One region of the Leucobacter aridicollis genome, then DNA from elsewhere that is predicted to be linked to it. Evidence: predicted binding sites of a transcription regulator. Region 1 holds the regulator's gene; the other holds the start of a gene.
What was found. The regulator HspR, encoded in region 1, represses chaperone genes until heat shock. The targets are predictions, from matches to a motif close to AAGTTGAGTCNNNNNGACTCAACTT.

Region 1 (7,630 bases):
GAACAGCAGCAGGTAGATCGCCGAGAACCACACCGAGCCGTAGACGTCAAACGCCTGGATCGGGAACGCATCAAGGATCTTGAAGAGCGTCGGATTATCTTTCTCGTACTGCAACACGCCGTTCGGGTCGGCGCCGCGCTGCGGAACGAGCGAGCCTGGGATCGCGGCGACAGCGAGCAGAAGCAGCAGGATCAGCGCGACCCGCATGCTTGTGAGCTGACGCCAGAACCAGCGGAGCCAGCCTGTGAGGCCGAGCTCCGGGCTCGTCACGGGCGCTGGCGCGCCAGATCCGTCGTCATAATCAGAGGGGCGTGACATAGCCACCAATCCATATCTGAAGTTCGCTCATGATGAGGCCCCAGAGGCCAGTCACCATGAGAACACCGAGGATGATAAGAATGACGCCGCCGACGATGTTGACCGCACGGATATGGCGTTTGAAGAAGCTCATCGTCTGCGTCATCCAGCCGAAGCCGAAGGCCGCAAGCACGAACGGAATTCCGAGCCCAAGCGAGTAGAGCAGTGCGAGCAATGCCGCACGCCCGATCGAGCCCTGCTGCATCGCGAGCAGGCTCACGGTACCGATCGTGGGGCCGAGGCAGGGTGCCCACCCTATCGCGAACACGATGCCCAGCAGTGGGGCCCCAGCAAGGCCGACCTTTGGGCTGATCTTCAGCCTCGTTGTTCGCTGAAACTTCGCGAAGGCGCCCATGAAGACGAGGCCCATCACGATCACAACGACGCCCATGACGCGCAGGATCACGTCTTGCCAGTCGAGGTACCACGTGCTCGCGCCAACCGCGCCAGACAGCGTGAGCAGCACGACGAACACGATGGCGAAGCCGAGCACGAAGAGGATCGACCCGAGCACCATCCGGTTACGCTCGCGTCTGCCCGCAGCCTTTGGATTCGCCGCGTTTGCGCTCGGCGTACCTGCCACGCCAGAGACGTATGCAAGGTAGCCCGGGATGAGCGGGAGCACGCACGGCGAGAGGAACGAAACGAGCCCTGCAGCGATTGCGATGGCCGAGGCAACGAGCAGCTGCCCGTCGGCAATGATCTCCTGGATCCCCATCAGTTCGCGCCGGCAGCGGCCTGCTCGTCGAGCGTCTCCGTGACGAGCGTTTGCAGTTGCGACACCCCTGCAAGCTGCCCGACTACCGTGTGCGCAACGCGCCCCTCAGCGTCAAGAATCAGCGTCGTTGGAACCGCGTTCAGCGGGATCTGCCCTGCGAATGCGCGCTGCACAGTGCGGCCGCCGGGGTTATCGAGGATCGACTCGTATTCGATACCGAACTCGACTCCGAACTGCTTCGCCTGCGCGGCCTGATCGCGAGTGTTCACACCAACGAATTTGACGCCTTGCGGCTCGAACTCGTTGTATGCCTCGACGAGGTCTGGCGCCTCGGCCCGGCACGGGGCGCAGCCCGCGTACCAGAAGTTCACTACTGTGACGCTGCCGATCGTGTCGGCTGAGCTCAGCTCGTTGCCAAACTCGGTCTCGCCCGTGAACTCAACGGGTTCGCCACGCTTGTCTGCGGGGAACGAGGCCGAAGAGCCATCGCCTGCGACGAAGCCCTTGTCGCCACCCTGTTGCCACTGTGCGGCGAGCGAGTCGCCTTCGGTGGTGCTGCAGCCGGCGAGGCCAACTGCGAGGGCCGCGGCAGTGGCGGCGATGGCGGCGATTCGGCGTCGCGCGGTCATACAGCTCCTACATCGGTAGCGTCGTCCATGAGTGACTTCGCCGGGTTTCGGTAATCGACCTCGAACCAGCGGTTCCCGCGGCGCTCGAATGTCGTGATGCTCGAGAGGTCGCAGCGCCGTGTGGCTGGGTTATGGAACAGGGGTTTGCCTGCGATGTCGAGGTGCGCCATCCAGATCGGGGACTGGTGCGCGACCATCACAATGTCGCCACCCTGCGCCTTGTCCCACGCGTCGTTCATCGCTTCGCGCACGCGCGCCGCAACCTGGCGGTAGGGTTCCCCCCAGCTTGGGCGGAATGGGTTGACAAACTTGTACCAGTACCGCGGCTTCTTGAACGCAGCGTCGGGCCCCGAGTTCACCTTGCCCTCGAAGAAGTTCGTGGGCTCGATGATGCGATCCTCAGTCTGGATCTCGAGGCCAAGTGCGCTCGCGATGGGTCGCGCGGACTGCTGCGCGCGCTCAAGCGGCGACGCGTAGAGGGCGACTACTTTCCGGTCGCTACCTGCGAGTTCAAGCGCAGCAGCCTCGGCCATGGCGTGGCCTCGCTCTGAGAGGCGGAAGCCGGGGATACGGCCGTACAGGACGAGGTCGGGGTTATGGACCTCCCCGTGGCGCACCAAGTGCAAGAGTTTATCGCTCACACACTCATTCTAGGCTTCAGCTGCCTGTGAGTTCGGTGGCTGAATCCCTAACGCTTTGTCACTTCCAGCACGGTGAACGTTGCGTCGCGCTGGAGCTGCCTTGCGGGGCCAATGACGCGTTCAAGGAGCTGTCGATAACTGAGGTGCGAGTTGAACACGATACGCAGTTCGCCGCCGGGCTTCAGCACGCGCGCACAGTCGCGGATCAGCCGGTGGGCCACCCCCGCATGGACTGTCGATCCGGTGTGGAACGGCGGGTTGAGTAGCACGAGGTCAGCCCACCCGTCAGCGACCGCCTCAGCGCCATCAGCCCGGTGAATCGCCATCCGCTCCCCGACTCCAGCTGCCTCGGCAGTCAGCGCGGCCGAGCGAACGGCCGCATCCGACTGATCACTCGCAAGAACTCGCGCGCTCGGCAATGCGAGCGCAGCGGACACCGCGAGCACACCGCTTCCGCAACCCAGGTCAAATACGTTGGCGCCCGGGGCGATGTCGGCCCAGCTTGCACCGGCCCCACCTCGTTCGAAGGTGCTGAGCAGCAGGCGGCTGCCGTGGTCGAGTTTGGTGCCACCGAAAGTGGCGCCAAACGCCGCGAGGCCAAACGTGAGCTCGCGATCCTGCCCCCACTTCGGAAACGGAGGTTCCGCACCGGCAAGCATCGGGAGCGGGGACGTCGCCTGCAGCACCCGGGACTTTCGCCACCCCAGGCCGGCGGTCACCGCGCCGAAGTACCGCCCGAGAACGTCGTTCTGGGCGCGGGTCATGTGCTTCACCCGGCCGCCCGCGAACACCCGCACGGTTGGGCTCGCGAAGCGCGCGATCTTCCACGCGATCTCCTCGAGCGCTTCGAGGCCGCGGGGCAACTGCACAAGCACTGTCTCGGCCCCATCGAGAAGCTCGGGCCCGAGGGGTGCTGACTCGTAGCGGTCTCGCAGGCCGAGCCTCACCGCATTGGCCGCGAGAGCCCGCTCGCCGAGCACTGGATCCTGATAGGACCTGACAGCACCCGCGCCGAGCACTGCTGCCGCGCCAAGAGTGAGCGCCCCGTGCCTGTCACCAATCGTGACGACGGTTCCAGGCGCAGCAGAGCGAACGCGCTCGGCCGCGGCGGTCAGGATGTGCACGTCTGCAGTGTCGTACGCCTGGAGCTCTGGCGCGTCGAAATCGGGGTCGCGACTGAGCGCCCCGCAGAACTCTTCGAGCCGCGCAGCTACGGCTTCCACACAACAACTTCCGCGTTGCGACGCGTGCGAGTTCCGCGCCGCAACGTGACGACCTCGCCGCCAGCCCCGGCCGCGAAGACGCGGCGCTCAGGGCGCTTGAGCATTTCGTCTGACAGTGCACGTTCGAGCTCATGCACCTGGGACTCAAGCTCGCGCACGCGGTCCTCGAGCGTCAACACGCGGCGAATCCCCTCGAGACTCAGGCCCTCTGCAGAGAGTCTCGCGACCTCACGCAACCTGTGCACGTCGTAGAGGGAGTATCGCCGCGTGTTTCCGCTCGTGCGCTGCGGCACCACGAGCCCGATTCGGTCGTACTGCCGCAGCGTCTGCGGGTGCATCTCGGCGAGTTCGGAGGCAGCGGCGATCGCAAAGACCGGAGTAAACCTGTCCATTGGCACGTTGACCATTGCCCCTCCCTACGCCTTTCTTCTGAGTTGTGTTTCGTTGTGAGCTAGGCGCGAGCCCGCGAGAGCAGATCCGCGCGCGGGTTCTCCTGCGGCTCGACCTGCTGAAACGCTTCGAGCGCCTCGCGCGCCTCGTCGCTCAGGTGACTCGGAACCGCGACCTGAATCTCTGCGAGCAGGTCTCCCGTGCCCTTTGAGGTCTTCACTCCGCGGCCCTTCACGCGCAGCACTCTGCCGCTCGGGGTCCCAGGCTGCACTTTGAGCTTCACGGTGTCGCCACCAAGCGTTGGCACCTCGACTGTCGCGCCGAGTGTCGCCTCGGTGAACGTCACAGGTAGCTTGAGCTTCAGGTTCTGACCGTCGCGCTCGAACACCGGGTGCTTGCGCACGGTAACCGTGAGCAGCAGGTCTCCCGCAGGCGTACCCGCAGGCCCCTGTTCGCCCTTGCCACGCAACCTGATCTTCTGGCCGTTGGAAACCCCGGCAGGGATCTTGACCTTCACGTTGCCAGTCGAGGTCTGCAGCGTGACAGTGTCGCCACTCACCGCAGTCTCGAAATCGATCGTCGTCGAGGCGTTCACATCGCGACCCTTTTGGGGGCCGCGCGGCGCGCCACCGAACATGTTGAACAGGTCGTCGTAGCCGCCGCCCTGCTGGAACGTGTACTGCGTGTTCCTGCCACCGTGGCCGCCGCCGAACATGCCACCGAAGACATCCTCGAAGCCCTGGCCGCCCTGGCCACCCGATGTGAACCGGGCACCGCCGGCTCCCATCGCACGAATCTGGTCGTACTCAGAGCGCTGCTCTGTGTCGGAGAGCACCGAGTAGGCCTCGGAGATCTCCTTGAACTTTGCTTCAGCGGCCGCATCTCCTGGGTTCGAATCAGGGTGATACTTTCGCGCGAGCTTGCGGTAAACCTTTTTCAGTTCAGCGTCGTCGGCATCCTTCGAGACCCCGAGAGTGCGGTAGAAGTCTTTGTCTAACCAATCTTGACTAGCCATCAGCTCCCACCGCCACCGCTACCTTGGCGGGGCGCAGTTCAACATCTCCGATGCGATAGCCCCGCTCGACTACGTCAAGCACAGTGTGCTGCTCGGTGCCGGGAACCGGCACCTGAGCGATTGCTTCGTGCACCTGCGGGTCGAAAGGCTCCCCCTTCTCGCCGAAGCTTTCGACGCCGAGCCGTTCAAGGCTGGCGCGCAGCTTCTGCGCGATCGTGGCGAATGCGCTGCCCTCGGTCAAGTCGCCGTGCTGTTCTGCACGGTCGAGGTCGTCGAGTACCGACAGCAGCTGCAGCACGACCGAGGCCTTCGCGCGCTGCTTGTCGAGCTCGACGTTCGCCTCGGTACGCTTCCGGTAGTTCGCGTACTCGGCCGTGAGCCTACGGAGATCCTCAAGGTAGGGGTTCTCCTCGTCGCCCTCGGCAGCGTCGGCGTCCGCGCCAGCGGCCGCCTCGGTCTGCTCAGCGCCGAGAATGTCGTCTACCGTGAGATCGTCGCCTTCCGGCCCGGGAGCGGAGGGGGTTCCCTCCGCCCCGGGGGCCGATGCCGCATCGTTCTGCGATGCGTCGTCGGCCTGGCCCGCCGGAACATCGTTCACCGGCTGGTCGTCGCCCAGATGTTCCTCGTGTGCCATGGTTACTTCTGCTCCTCGTCGTCTTCAACAACCTCAGCGTCGACAACGTCCTCATCGTTCGACTCCGCGCCTTCCGCTGCTGCCTCAGGTGCCTCCTGCGCCTGAGCGTAGATCGCCTCACCGAGCTTCTGCTGGCTCTCGCCAAGCTTGTCAGCCGCGGTCTTCACCGCGTCATCGTCTTCGCCGGCGAGCGCCGTCTTGAGCGCGTCGAGGTCGCCCTGCACCTCAGTCTTGACGTCTTCGGGGAGCTTGTCCTCGTTCTCAGTGATGAGCTTCTCGACCGAGTAGGCGAGCTGCTCGGCGTTGTTACGCTGCTCAGCAGCCTCGCGACGCTTCTTGTCGTCAGCGGCGTGCTCCTCAGCCTCGCGCACCATGCGCTCGATGTCGTCCTTCGAGAGCGTCGATCCACCGGAGATGGTGATTGTCTGCTCCTTGCCCGTGCCCTTGTCCTTCGCGGAGACCTGGACGATGCCGTTCGCATCGATGTCGAAGGTCACCTCGACCTGCGGCACGCCGCGCGGAGCGGGTGCGATACCGGTGAGCTCGAACGTTCCGAGGTTCTTGTTATCGCGGGTGAACTCGCGCTCGCCCTGGAAGACCTGGATCGCGACAGAGGGCTGGTTGTCCTCTGCGGTGGTGAAGGTCTCGGAGCGCTTCGTCGGGATCGCGGTGTTGCGCTCGATGAGCTTCGTCATGATGCCACCCTTGGTCTCGATACCGAGCGAGAGGGGGGTCACGTCGATGAGCAGCACGTCCTTGCGCTCACCCTTCAAAACGCCTGCCTGGAGGGCCGCGCCGACTGCCACGACCTCGTCAGGGTTGACACCCTTATTGGGCTCACGGCCGCCGGTGAGCTGCTTCACGAGCTCGGTGACTGCGGGCATGCGGGTGGAGCCGCCAACGAGCACGACGTGCGCGATGTCTGCGACCTTCACGCCGGCTTCCTTGATGACGTCCTCGAACGGCTTGCGGGTGCGCTCGAGCAGATCCTTGGTGAGCTCCTCGAACTTCGCGCGGGTCAGCGTCTCGTCGAGGTTCGCCGGGCCGTTTTCGGTGAGCGAGAGGTAGGGAAGCTGAATCTGGGTGCTCGTCGAGTTCGAGAGCTCCTTCTTCGCCTGCTCAGCGGCTTCCTTCAGACGCTGCAGTGCAATCTTGTCACCCGACACGTCAACGCCGGTCGAGTTCTTGAACTGAGTCGCGAGCCAATCGACGACGCGCTGGTCCCAGTCGTCGCCGCCGAGGCGGTTGTCACCGGCAGTCGCGCGGACCTGAATCGTCGAGAAGTCGTCGTCCTTGCCCACCTCGAGGAGCGAAACGTCGAAGGTACCTCCGCCGAGGTCGAACACGAGGATGAGCTCGTCTTCCTTGCCCTTGTCGAGGCCGTACGCAAGAGCCGCAGCGGTGGGCTCGTTGATGATGCGGAGCACGTTGAGGCCGGCGATCTCGCCGGCTTCCTTCGTTGCCTGGCGCTCTGCGTCGTTGAAGTAAGCGGGGACGGTGATGACAGCGTCGGTGACCTTGTCACCGAGGTAGGTCTCGGCGTCGCGCTTCAGCTTCATCAGCGTGCGAGCGCTGATCTCCTGCGCGGTGTACTTCTTGCCGTCAATGTCGTCGCTCTTCCAGTCAGTGCCCATGTGTCGCTTGACCGAAGCGAGGGTACGGTCGACGTTCGTGACTGCCTGGCGCTTTGCGGTCTCGCCAACGAGCACCTCGCCATCCTTCGTAAACGCGACGATCGACGGGGTGGTGCGGAAGCCTTCGGCGTTCGCAATAACGGTGGGCTCGCCGCCCTCAAGAACGGCAACAACCGAGTTGGTGGTGCCGAGGTCAATACCTACTGCACGTGACATATATTCTCCTTGCGTTGTTATGGGACCGGCGGCGTGCGCCGGTGGTTCGCTGGACTCAAATCACCTCACTGGCAAGTTGAGCCTGATGCACTCAAGTTTAGCGAGACGGCCGCGAGAGTCAAGTCGATTGACCCAAACTTGAGTCGAATTCACTCAACTCTCAGCATCCGTTC
Region 2 (7,630 bases), 730 kb from region 1:
GCTGAGCGCGCTCGGCGACGGCCTCGGGAAGCTCAACGAACACGGCGTTTGACTGGACCGGGAACGCGATCCGCACTCCCGCTGCCGCAGACTGCTCGATGCCAGCAGCGAGGCGAGCTGCCATCGCGTTCGAATGAGTTGCCGACCGGAGCCACAGGTCGCCGCCATAGAGGGCATTGAGCTGGGCCGAAGCGAAGCGCATCTTCGATGCGAGCTGGAGGTTGATCTTGCGCAGGTAGTCGATACCAGCTCCTGTTCCCTGCCGGAGGAGCACGACGGCTTCGGCCCCCAGCCCGCCACTCTTCGTCGCACCGAGGCTGAGCAAGTCGGCACCGGCGTCGCTGGAGATCGAGGCGAGGCTCGTGCCGAGGTGCGCGGCGGCAGCGCCGATCCTGGAGCCGTCGATGTGCAGCAGCATGCCGTGCTCGTGGGCGTGATCGGCGAGCTCCCGGATCTCTTGAGGCGTGTAGCTCGTGCCAAGCTCTGTGGTCTGTGAGATCGTCACCGCAAGGGGCTGCGCGCGGTGCTGCGACCCCCACCCCCAGGCCTCGCGATCCACGAGCTGGGGAGTGAGCTTGCCGTCAGGGGTGTCGACCTGCAGAAGCTTCAGCCCACCCGTCTTCTCGGGTGCTCCTGTCTCGTCGGTATTCACGTGTGCCGTTGTGGCGCAGATGACTGCGCCCCATCGTGGGATCGCCGATTGGAGTGCGAGGACGTTGGCTCCCGAGCCGTTAAACACAGGGAAGATCTCGGCCTCCGGACCGAACAGCCTGCGGGCGTGGCCCTGCAGCTCGGACGTCCACGGGTCCCCGCCGTAGGCGACTGCGTGTCCGACGTTGGCGGCTGCGATCGCCTCCATGACCTCGGGGTGAACGCCTGCCCAGTTGTCTGAGGCGAATGCGTGTGGGTGGGCTGCGAAGGAATCGGTCACCCTTTCACCCTAAACCCATGGAGACGTCGAGGCCGGCTTCCGCGAACCGCGCAGAACCCACCGAATGCAATCGGCTGTAGGTATGCCGCTCCCCGGCGATCCGGACAGATCTTCTGCAGATACAAGGCGTGGCGGTCGGACCTGCCGAGCCCGTGAGCACTCGCCGATGTCCGACCCGCACCGTAGGGTCAGAGCGACGCGAGATATCAAGGAGGCTCATTTGGCGCTGAACTCACTCCCTGTGCGCTGGGTCGAAGAGCATCCGCAAGCGCCGGCAGACCGTGAGGCGTGGTTCGCTCAGGTCCCGGCGGTGCGGCAGCTGCTTGAGGTCGGCATTGAGTTTGGACCCATCACTGTCTTTGTTGGCGAGAACGGTGCGGGCAAGTCGACAATAGTTGAGGCCATCGCCGCGGCGTACGGACTGAACCCCGAGGGTGGCACACACAACGCGAGGCACTCAACGTTCGCGAGTGAGTCTCCGCTTGAGTCTCACCTGCAGCTTGCGCGAGGCGCTGGGGCATCGCGTAAAGGGGTGTTTCTGCGGGCGGAGACGATGCACAGCCATTTTGGGTACCTGTATGAGATTGAGTCGGCAGACAGCGGCCCACTTGGTCGCCACAACTATCAGAGCCATGGCGAGTCCTTTCTTGAGTATCTGGGAGCTCGTGAGCGCGTGCGTGGCTTGTGGGTGTTCGACGAGCCTGAGTCGGCGCTCTCCTTCACGAACTCGCTCGGGCTGCTTGCGCGTATGAGTGAGCTTGCGGCGAACGGGTCGCAGGTCATTCTGTCCACGCACTCGCCGGTACTCGCGGCTGTGCCGGGGGCAGACATTTATGAGCTCGGTGAGTGGGGAATGCGGCGGTCGAGCTATGACGACCTTGAGATCGTCGACGCCTGGCGCAGGTTCATGGCAGCGCCAGACAGGTACCTGCGGCATCTCGAGTAGCGCTCAGCAGAGTCTCAGGTGATGGACTGGCGTGAAATGGCGACAGCGATTAAACTTGAGTCATATCGACTCAGGTTTTCTGGCCGGCCGCGGGTGCCGGTCGTGCCGCTCATCACGAAAGGACATCATGCAGGCAAATTGGCAGCCAGCCGAAGGCGAAGGCAAGGAAAGCGCGCTCGAGCAGTTCGGCGTGAACCTCACCGAGGTGGCGCGCTCAGGGAAGCTTGACCCTGTCATTGGACGCGACAGTGAGATTCGTCGCGTCAGCCAGGTGCTCACCAGGCGCACCAAGAACAACCCAGTACTTATTGGCGAACCAGGCGTTGGGAAGACCGCCGTCGTCGAGGGGCTCGCCCAGCGCATCGTCGCCGGCGACGTGGCCGAGTCATTGAAGGGCAAAGAGCTCATCTCGCTCGATATCTCCGCGCTCATCGCTGGCGCGAAGTACCGTGGCGAGTTTGAGGAGCGCATGAAGGCCGTGCTCGCCGAGATCAAGGAGTCTAACGGCCAGATCATCACCTTCATTGACGAGCTCCACACTCTCATGGGGGCCGGTGGCGGGGAGTCGTCAGTCGCAGCGTCGCAGATGCTCAAACCCATGCTGGCGCGTGGCGAGCTGCGGCTGATCGGCGCGACAACGCTCGATGAGTACCGTGAGTACATCGAGAAGGATGCAGCGCTTGAGCGGCGCTTCCAGCAGGTCTACGTTGGCGAGCCATCTGTCGAAGACACTGTGGCTATTCTGCGCGGTTTGAAGGAGCGCTACGAGGCGCATCACAAGGTGACGATCGCCGACTCGGCCCTCGTCGCTGCCGCGTCGCTCTCGAACCGCTACATCACAGCGCGACAGCTGCCCGATAAGGCTATCGACCTCATCGATGAGGCGGCGTCTCGGCTACGCATGGAAATCGACTCTGCGCCGCTCGAAATCGACGAGCTACGGCGCGCGGTTGATCGCCTGAAGCTCGAGGAGCTCGCGCTCAAGAAAGAAAAGGACGACGCGTCGAAGGAGCGCCTCGCGAAGCTTCGGGCCGACCTCACTGAGAAACAGAACGAGCTTGCTGGGCTCGAAGCGCGGTGGGAGCGCGAGCGTGCCACTCTGAACCGGGTTGGTGAGCTCCGCGAGAAGCTCGATCACAAGCGAATGGACGCGGAGCGCGCGCAGCGTGAGGGCAACCTTGAGCGCGCCTCGAAGCTCCTCTACGGCGAGATCCCGGTCATTGAGAAGGAGCTTGCTGAAGCGGAGCGCGAGGAGCTGCAGGGGGCGTCTGGACCGGACGGTGAGCCGCGCATGGTGAACGAGCAGGTGACTGACGAGGACATCGCCGGAGTTGTCGCGGCCTGGACCGGTATCCCCGTCGGGCGTCTGATGCAGGGCGAGACCGAGAAACTGCTCGCGCTCGAGCACGAACTCTCGAAGCGGGTCGTCGGCCAGGAGGAGGCCTCGCGGGCCGTCGCTGACGCTGTCCGCAGGACGCGTGCGGGCATCGCCGACCCCAACCGCCCAACGGGCTCGTTCTTGTTCCTTGGACCAACTGGCGTCGGCAAGACTGAGCTTGCGAAGGCTCTTGCCGAGTTCCTGTTTGACGATGAGCACGCGATGGTGCGCATCGACATGAGCGAGTACGGCGAGAAGCATTCGGTGTCCCGCCTCGTCGGTGCCCCTCCAGGCTACGTTGGCTACGAGCAGGGGGGTCAGCTTACCGAGGCCGTCAGGCGGCGCCCCTACTCCGTGGTGCTCCTCGACGAGGTTGAGAAGGCACACCCCGAGGTCTTCGACGTGCTCTTGCAGGTGCTCGATGACGGCCGCCTCACTGACGGACAGGGGCGCACGGTTGACTTCCGCAACACGATCCTTATTCTCACTTCGAACCTGGGGAGCCAGTACCTTGTTGATCCAGACATGGCCTGGACCGAGAAGGTTGCGGCCGTGCAGGAGACGGTGCGACGTGCGTTCAAGCCAGAGTTCGTCAATAGACTCGACGAGATGGTGATCTTCCATCCGCTCTCCGTCGACGCGTTGGGGCAGATCGTCGAGATCACCATCGACAGGTTGCAGGCGAGGCTCGCTGAGCGCCGCCTCACGCTCGCGGTCACTCCCGACGCCCGAGCTTGGCTTGCGGAGCGTGGTTACGACCCGATCTACGGTGCGCGCCCGCTCCGGCGGCTCGTGCAGCGTGAAATCGACGATCGGCTCGCTCGGGGGATTCTGGGCGGGGAGATCCGCGATGGCGATGTCGCAAGGATTGACGTCGCACCGGGCGGCGAGGGTCTCGAGCTGCTGCCAGGCACGGCGGCGTAGCAGTCAGTCAGAGGCCTGTCACAACGCGAAGTTGTGGCAGGCCTCTTGCTCTGCGTCGTCTGGGGGAGGTCGGCGCGACAACCGCGAGTGAAAAATCACAAAACGGTAACGGGATTCGATAGGGTGAGTGGCACGCGCAACGCAGCGCGGAGACAGGAGCCCCACTTGTATCGCATGTTTAGCACTTCGGGCGGCCTGATCTCAGCACAGACAGGGCCCGTCAGCCGGCGCGGGGCGCGGACGGCGCTGCTCGCCGCCGTCTTCGTCGTGATGCTCGTCACCGGCCTAGGAACCAACCCATATGCGGCGAGCGCCAGCGTGCTGCAGCTCCACGGCGCGCTCAGCAGGGTGGAAGACTTCGGGATCATCTCGCACCGTGGCGCGGCAGCACTCGCGCCAGAGAACACGCTAGCGGCGATGCGGATCGCGTTTGAGCAGGGCGTCGACTTTGTCGAAGCCGACTTGCACCTCACGGCTGACGGCGTCCCGGTGCTCATGCACGACCCGACGGTTGACAGGACAACGACGGGCACCGGAGCCGTCGCGAACCTCACACTGGCACAGATCCAGGGACTCGACGCCGGATCTTGGTTTGACGGCGCATTTGCTGGCGAACGGGTACCAACGCTCGAGGCGTTCCTCGACGAGCTCGCTCCAACGAACAGTCGTGCCCTCATCGAATTGAAGGGAACGTGGAACGACGAGCAGGTTGCTGGGGCGGTGGCGATGCTCGACGCTCGATACCTGATGAATAGAGTCGCTTTTGAGTCGTTCGAGGTTGATAATCTCGAGCGCCTCGCCGCGCTTGCACCTGACTACGCCCGGGTGATGCTCACCCGGGAATGGGATCGGCCGACGCTCGACCTCGCTGCGTCTCTGAATATCTCGGCGATCGGCGCTCGCGTGAGCGTGTTCGAAGCCGACTTCGGGCTCGTTGATGAAGCCCGAGTGCTCGGGATCGGAACCATGGTGTACACGCTCAATACCGCGAAACAGTGGAAACAGGCGCGCTCGCACGGGATCGACCTGATGATCACCGACGACCCGGTCGCGCTCGACAGCTGGCGGCGCTCTCAGAGCGAAACGGTGTAGCGTCACAGAGGGTGCACACATGCGCCACTGACGAAGGAGCAACATGGTTACGAGAGTCCCCATCGGTCAATCGGCACTCGAGGTCGCGCCGCTCGCCCTCGGTGCGAATGTGTTCGGCTGGACGGCAGACCGCGACGCGTCGTTCGAGGTGCTCGACGGCTTCGTACGGGGTGGCGGAGACTTCATTGACACGGCTGACGGCTACTCCGCCTGGGTTCCCGGGAACACTGGTGGCGAGTCGGAGACGCTCATCGGGGAGTGGCTGCAGGCTCGCGGCACCCGTGACCGCGTGACCATCGCAACGAAGGTCTCGACGCATCCAGAGTTCTCAGGTCTCGCGGCCGCGAACGTTCGAGCGGCGGCAGACGCGTCGCTTGCTCGCCTACGGACAGACATGATCGATCTCTACTACGCTCATTTTGACGACGCCGACACGCCGCTCGAAGAAACCGTCGCCGCGTTTTCAGAGCTCGTTGACGCTGGCAAGGTGCGCGCGATCGGTGTCTCGAACTACACAGCCGAGCGCGTCACCGAGTGGTTCGAGATTGCCAGGGCTGGTGGCTATCACCTTCCCGTCGCGTTGCAGCCGCACTACAACCTGCTTGAGCGCGACTTCGAGAGGAACGGGCTCCGCGACGTTGCAACGGACGAGAATCTCACAGTGTTCCCGTACTTCGGGCTCGCCAAAGGGTTTCTTGCGGGCAAGTATAGGGACGCCGCCGCCGCTGAGCAGGCAGGGGCGAGCCCCCGTGCGGGGCAGGCCGTCGGCTATCTCGACGACCGCGGGCGCAGTGTGCTCCAGGCGCTCGACGCGATTGCGGAGCGCGAAGGCGTTGAAGTCGCGAGTGTGTCGCTCGCATGGTTGCGGCAGCAGCCGACGGTTGGAGGGCCGATCGCGAGCGCCCGCACAACGGGTCAGTTGGCCGCGCTCCTCGCGTCGATGAACCTCGAACTGAGCGATGAGGATCTGCGCGCGCTGAGCGCAGCCGCTGCGTAGAGGCGTCTCCCGCCCCCTGAACGCGAAGAGCCGCCAGCACCCGAGTGGGGTGCTGGCGGCTCTTCGCTTGGTTCGGAAACCTACCGGGGCTGGCCCGGTGCTATTCTGCGGTGCCGTAGAGACGGTCACCCGCGTCGCCGAGACCCGGAACGATGTACGCGTTCTCGTCGAGACCCTCGTCGAGCGCGCCAAGCACGAGTGTGACGTTGCGGTCGCCCGCGGCCTTGCGCATCGCCTCGACGCCCTCGGGCGTTCCCAGGATGCAGATCGCGGTGATGTCGTCGGCGCCGCGCGCGAACAAGAAGTCAATCGCTGCGGCGAGCGAGCCGCCTGTCGCGAGCATCGGGTCGAGCACGAAGCACTGGCGGCCAGCGAGCGAGTCGGGCAGGCGCTCGGCGTAGGTCGTCGGCTCAAGGGTCTGCTCGTCGCGGACCATGCCAAGGAACCCGACCTCTGCCGTCGGCACGAGCTTCACCATGCCCTCGAGCATGCCGAGGCCCGCGCGCAGAATCGGGACGATGAGCGGGAGCGGCTCGCTGAGTCGCACCCCGGTCGTCTTGGCGACAGGGGTTTGGATCTCGAGGGGATCGACGCGCACCTCACGGGTTGCCTCGTAGGCAAGCAGCGTCATGATTTCTTCGACGAGAAGGCGGAACGTGGGCTGCGGCGTTTTCGCGTCGCGCAGCACCGTCAGTTTGTGTGTGATCAGTGGATGATCTGCAACGAAGACTCGCATACGCCTATTCTATTGCCGTGACCACCATCCCTCCATCACCAGACGAGCTTGCAGCGATGGAACGCGCGCTCGAGTCAGCTCGCGAGGCCGCAGCGGCGGGGGAGATCCCTGTAGGGGCGGTGATCCTTGGCCCTGACGGGACAGTGATCGCGGCAGGTCGGAACGACCGCGAAGCGAACACAGACCCGACGGGTCACGCTGAGGTGATCGCCATCCGTGCCGCGGCCGCCGCGCTCGGCGACAGGATCCTCGACGGGTGCACGCTCGTCGTCACTCTTGAACCGTGCGTGATGTGCGCCGGGGTCATCCTCGCCGCTCGGGTGCCGCGGGTCGTGTTCGGGGCGTGGGACGTGAAGGCCGGCGCTGTCGGGAGCGTGTACGACCTGCTGCGCGACGGCAGGCTACCGCACCCTGTCCCGGAGGTTACTGCCGGTGTGCGGGCGGACGAGTGCGCTGCCCTCCTCGAGGCGTTCTTCTCGGAGCGTCGCTAGCGGGGCTGCCGCGCCACCCCTGCGCCCGAGCACATCAATCTCTCGAGTGCACACCTTGAAACCCATATCGAGGATGTGGGTTCGCGAAGTTGATGTGTCGAAAGCTGCGGGCCTACGAGATGGCGACAGGCTCGT

Region 2: the regulator HspR is predicted to act here: its motif matches at 1,930-1,954, upstream of KI794_RS14200 (ATP-dependent Clp protease ATP-binding subunit).

Annotation. Positions count from the first base shown of each region.
Region 1 is NZ_CP075339.1:281,385-289,014, reverse strand. It holds gene resB (cytochrome c biogenesis protein ResB) at 1-318, opposite strand, end outside; gene KI794_RS01280 (cytochrome c biogenesis CcdA family protein) at 302-1,075, opposite strand; gene KI794_RS01275 (TlpA family protein disulfide reductase) at 1,075-1,704, opposite strand; gene KI794_RS01270 (histidine phosphatase family protein) at 1,701-2,345, opposite strand; gene KI794_RS01265 (class I SAM-dependent methyltransferase) at 2,393-3,568, opposite strand; gene KI794_RS01260 (heat shock protein transcriptional repressor HspR) at 3,556-3,975, opposite strand; gene KI794_RS01255 (DnaJ C-terminal domain-containing protein) at 4,020-4,973, opposite strand; gene KI794_RS01250 (nucleotide exchange factor GrpE) at 4,966-5,607, opposite strand; gene dnaK (molecular chaperone DnaK) at 5,610-7,457, opposite strand.
Region 2 is NZ_CP075339.1:3,157,612-3,165,241, reverse strand. It holds gene KI794_RS14210 (threonine aldolase family protein) at 1-931, opposite strand, end outside; gene KI794_RS14205 (AAA family ATPase) at 1,152-1,877, shown strand; gene KI794_RS14200 (ATP-dependent Clp protease ATP-binding subunit) at 2,005-4,179, shown strand; gene KI794_RS14195 (glycerophosphodiester phosphodiesterase) at 4,354-5,271, shown strand; gene KI794_RS14190 (aldo/keto reductase) at 5,315-6,268, shown strand; gene upp (uracil phosphoribosyltransferase) at 6,369-7,004, opposite strand; gene KI794_RS14180 (nucleoside deaminase) at 7,022-7,495, shown strand; gene KI794_RS14175 (ABC transporter ATP-binding protein) at 7,608-7,630, opposite strand, start outside.